One region of the Streptomyces sp. NPDC039480 genome, then DNA from elsewhere that is predicted to be linked to it. Evidence: riboswitches for the same ligand, from Rfam matches in the RefSeq annotation. Region 1 holds a riboswitch; the other holds the start of a gene.

Region 1 (2,377 bases):
AAGCGGGCGGCGTTCACCCTCGACTGGAGCGGCGTCCCGCAGCCTCCCTCAGCCGCGTCACCGTCCTCGGCGTCGCCCACGTCCGCGCCGTCCCGATGAGTGGGCCTCCGGAACCGGATCCGGAACCCGAACCGGAACCGCCCGCCGACCCTGACCCAGCACCCCGGCCCTCCCCCGCCCCGGAGCCCTCCCCCACCCCAGAGCCCACCCCACCCCCCTCCCAGCCCCCCATCGGCTGGCTGGAGCTCGTCGGCGCCATCGGCTCCCTCGTCACCCTGCTGACCGCCGTCCTCTTCTACTTCGGCTGGGCGAGCACCGACGCCGAGACCAAGGCGCTCGGGCTGCGCGACACCGTCTTCCACTTCTCGACCAGCGACTACCTGCTGCGCAGCGTCGGCGCCCTCTACCTCCCGGCCTGGTTCGCGGCAGGCATCGCGCTCGGCACGCTCGGAGTGCTCCGCTGGGCGGCGGGCGCACCGGAACGGCTCGCCCGCGCCGTGCGCGTGCTGCGGTTCGCGTGGGCGGTGCCCCTCGCCCTCGTACCGCTGTATCCGCTCAACCCCTGGCTGTTCGACCTGCTGCTGCCGCTCGCCGCGATCGGCGGCTTCGCGCTCAACGCGTACGCCCGGACGCGTGACCGCCGGGACCTGCGGCTCTGGGGGCTCACCCTCTTCATCTGCGTCCTGTCGCTGTTCTGGGCCGTGTCGACGTACGCGGCGATCGCGGGCCGCGGCCGGGCGGAGCTGACCGAACGGACCCTGCGCAGCGACTTCCCGGCTGTCGCCGTCTTCAGCGAGAAGGATCTGATGATCCGCGGCGGCGGCAGCTGCTTCCGTCGCGTCACCGACAAGGGCAGCCAGTACGCGTACGAGTACGGCGGGCTGCGGCTGTTCCACGTCTCCGGAGACCGCGTCTTCCTGGTGCCCCGCTACTGGACGCCCGAGGACGGCACCCTCTACGTCCTCAAGGAGGGGCCGGGTCAACGCGTCGACCTGCTCAGCGGGACCGGTCACCGGGAGCGGGAGTGCCGGGGATAGCCAACCGGCGTGGCGTCGCGGGTGGCTCGTGTGTGGCCCCGCGTGTCGCACCTCACTTTTCGGATCCTGCCGTGATCCGGACCACCGGGGGACGGCGTCGTAAAGTGATCAGTGCAGCTGGTTCGCCCCGTCCGCCAGGCGGGAGCGTCGCAAGAGGGAACCCGGTGGAAATCCGGGACTGCCCCGCAGCGGTGAGCGGGAACGACCGCCGTCACACGCACTGGGACCGGAGACCGGTCCTGGGAAGCGACGGCCAGTAGGCGTCCTCCCCCAGGAGGATGTGCCCGCGAGTCCGAAGACCTGCCCGCTGTCCGCGCGCGAACCCTTTCGGGCGCGGATATCCCGGTGACCTCGAGGGCGGGTCGGCGCACACATCGGACGGACGGCCGCGCCACCCGCGCGATCCCTCCCCCGTCCGGTCGGTCGCCCCTTCGCGCTCTCGTCCCGTCCCCGGGATCTCAGGGATTCATCTCGCGAAGGAGATCTCCGTGACCACCAAGCCCGCAGCCGCGGCAGCACGGGCCACCGTGTACGGCTACCCCCGCCAGGGCGGCAACCGCGAACTGAAGAAGGCGATCGAGGGCTACTGGAAGGGCCGCGTCACCGCCGACGCCCTCCGTACCGCCGCCGCCGACCTCCGCCGCGCGAACTGGCAGGAACTCGCCGACGCCGGCATCGGCGAAGTCCCGACCGGCGACTTCTCGTACTACGACCACGTCCTGGACACCACCGTCATGGTCGGCGCCGTCCCCGAACGGCACCGCAGCGCGGTCGAGACGAACACGCTCGACGGCTACTTCGCGATGGCGCGCGGCACTCAGGACGTGGCGCCGCTGGAGATGACCAAGTGGTTCGACACGAACTACCACTATCTGGTGCCCGAGTTGGGCCCGGGGACGGTCTTCAGCGCCGATTCGACCAAGCAGGTCACCGAGTTCAAGGAGGCCCGGGCCCTCGGCCTCTCGGCCCGGCCCGTCCTCGTCGGCCCGGTCACCTACCTGCTGCTGGCCAAGCCCGCGCCCGGGGTGGCCCCCGACTTCGACCCGCTGACCCTCCTCGACCGTCTCCTGCCGGTGTACGCCGAGGTCCTCGCGGACCTGCGCGCGGCGGGCGCCGAGTGGGTGCAGCTCGACGAGCCCGCCCTCGTCCAGGACCGCACGCCGGCCGAACTGAACGCGGCCGAGCGCGCCTACCGCGACCTGGGCGCCCTCACCGACCGCCCCAAGCTGCTCGTCGCCTCCTACTTCGACCGGCTCGGCGCCGCCCTGCCGGTGCTCGCCAAGGCCCCGGTCGACGGCCTCGCCCTCGACTTCACCGGGGCGGCCGCCGCCAACCTCGAC
Region 2 (2,377 bases), on a different contig from region 1:
GTTCTTGACGGCTGGGACGTCCTTGAGGACCGGGTCCTCCAGGAGGCGCTTCTTCTTCTGGGCGACCGTCGTGGCGCCGTAGTCGAGGATCAGGATGGCCTCGGGCCTGCGCTCGACGACCGATTCCCAGGAGGCGTCGCTGAAGGACTTGTCGACGTGGGCGAAGATGTTGCGGCCGCCCGCCCGCTCGATGATGTCGTTGCCGATGCCCTGGCCGCCCGCGGTGAACGCCGTCTTGTCGCCGCTGTCGTAGACGAAGACGGAGAGCGGCTTCTTGTCCTTGGACTTGTCGGCGGTGGCGGCCAGTTCGCGCTGGGCGCCCTTCACCCAGCGGTCGGCGCGGGCCCGCACCCCGAAGGTGGCGCCGACCTCGCGGACCTCGCGGTAGACGTCGTCCATGGAGACGGGCTTCTTGGCGCAGCCCTCGACGTTGAGGCGGCTCTCGATGCCGGACTTGGCGAGTGCCGAGCGGCTGCGGCCGTCGCCGGCGAGGAAGGCGCTGGCGTAGCCGCCGTAGACGAAGTCGGGGTTGGCGGAGAGCAGCTTCTCGTAGGAGGGGTACTCCTTGGCGAGCACCGGGAGCGACTTGTAGGCCTTCTCATACTTCGGGAGGACCTTGTCGTCGAGGTAGGCGGTGCCGGCGATGTGGTCCTTCAGGCCGAGTTCCAGCATCACTTCGGTGGTGTGCTGGTTCATGGTGACGGCGCGCTTCGGTGGTGCGTCGTACGTCGTCTTCACACCGCAGTTGGTGACGGTGTACGGGAATCCGGCGGCCTTGGCCGCGGGCTTGCTGTCACCGCCGGAGCCGGACGAGGAGCACGCGGCGAGCGGGACGAGCAGGGCCGCGGCGGCCAGGGCACGTATCGGTCGGGACATGGCTGAACTGCCTCCTCCAGGGGATTTCCGCGTCCCCTGCGTCGTGTGGAGGAAGGCGGCAGGTCAGTTCCTGACTCCCCCGCTCCGGCCGGCGTGTGCCGGTGGGGCGGGGTCACAGTGGCGGGACCGTGCCGGATTCGCACCGGCTTCCTGGGTCCTGCCGCCCTCATGAGTAAAGCTCAGTATGCCTGTACGACCTTTACCTCTTCCTCGGTGACCTCGCCGTCGACGATCCGGTACGAGCGGAACTGGAAGGGGCCGGCGTCGTCGGTGTCCGCCGTGGAGACCAGGACGTAGTGGGCGCCGGGCTCGTTGGCGTACGTGATGTCGGTGCGCGAGGGGTAGGCCTCGGTCGCCGTGTGCGAGTGGTAGATGATCACCGGCTCCTCGTCGCGGTCGTCGAGATCGCGGTAGAGCTTGAGCAGGTCGCCCGAGTCGAACTCGTAGAACGTGGGCGAGCGCGCGGCGTTGAGCATCGGGATGAACCGCTCGGGGCGGCCGGTGCCCGCCGGGCCCGCGACCATGCCGCACGCCTCGTCGGGGTGGTCCTGGCGCGCGTGCGCGACGATCTGGTCGTGGAGGGCCTGGGTGATGGTCAGCATGGCGCCAGGATAAGCAGAGGGGCCCTCGCGTACCGGAGTGTGGTACGCGAGGGCCCGAATGCTGGACAGCGGCCTTGGGGAGCCGGTCAGTCCTGGCGGTCGGCCTTGGAGAGGCGGTCAGTCCTTGGAGAGGCGGTCGCCGTCGGAGGCACCCGCGGAGGCGTCCTCGGAGAGGCCGATCTTCCGCTTGTTGAACGCCGCGGCCTGCGGGTTGCGGCTCTTGAGCACCAGGTAGGAGACGCCGAGGATCGCGGCCCAGACCGGAGCGGCGTACAGCGAGATCCGCGCGTCCTTGTCGACGCCCATCATCACGATGACCATGCCGATGAAGAGGAGGGCGAACCAGCTGGTGTACGGGGCGCCCGGGGCCCGGAAGGTGGACTGCGGCAGCTCGCCGCGGTCGGCCTTGCGGCGGTAGCGGATCTGGCAGGCCAGGATCATGATCCAGGCCCACATGCCGGAGATGGTCGCGAAGGAGACGACGTAGTTGAACGCCTCGCCCGGCCACTGGTAGTTGATCCAGACGCCGACCAGCATGAACGCGGCGGAGGCCGTGGTGCCGATCAGCGGCAGGCCGTTCTTCGTGAGCTTGGTGAAGAACTTCGGGCCCTGGCCGTTCATCGCCAGGTCGCGCAGCATGCGGCCGGTGGAGTACATGCCGGAGTTGCAGGAGGAGAGCGCGGCGGTGAGCACCACGAAGTTCACGATCGCGGCGCCGACGCCGAGGCCCATCTTCTCGAAGGCCGCGACGAACGGCGAGACGCCGGGCTGGAAGTGCGTCCACGGCACGACCGACAGGATCATGATGAGCGCGCCGACGTAGAAGACGGCGATGCGCCACGGCACGGTGTTGATGGCCTTGGGCAGGACGGTCTTCGGGTCCTTGGACTCGCCCGCGG

What was found. Region 1 has a riboswitch for cobalamin ahead of metE (5-methyltetrahydropteroyltriglutamate--homocysteine S-methyltransferase). Riboswitches for the same ligand answer to the same signal wherever they lie in the genome.
Region 2: linked by a shared signal. The riboswitch ahead of ACZ56E_RS24330 (ABC transporter substrate-binding protein) and the one ahead of metE (5-methyltetrahydropteroyltriglutamate--homocysteine S-methyltransferase) in region 1 are both predicted to bind cobalamin.

Annotation. Positions count from the first base shown of each region.
Region 1 is NZ_JBVITX010000001.1:981,870-984,246, reverse strand. Features, by position in the region: gene ACZ56E_RS03645 (hypothetical protein) at 1-99, shown strand, start outside; gene ACZ56E_RS03640 (hypothetical protein) at 96-1,037, shown strand; cobalamin riboswitch at 1,139-1,359, shown strand; gene metE (5-methyltetrahydropteroyltriglutamate--homocysteine S-methyltransferase) at 1,526-2,377, shown strand, end outside.
Region 2 is NZ_JBVITX010000008.1:31,833-34,209, reverse strand. Features, by position in the region: gene ACZ56E_RS24330 (ABC transporter substrate-binding protein) at 1-876, opposite strand, end outside; cobalamin riboswitch at 921-1,052, opposite strand; gene ACZ56E_RS24325 (M67 family metallopeptidase) at 1,056-1,478, opposite strand; gene ACZ56E_RS24320 (amino acid permease) at 1,596-2,377, opposite strand, start outside.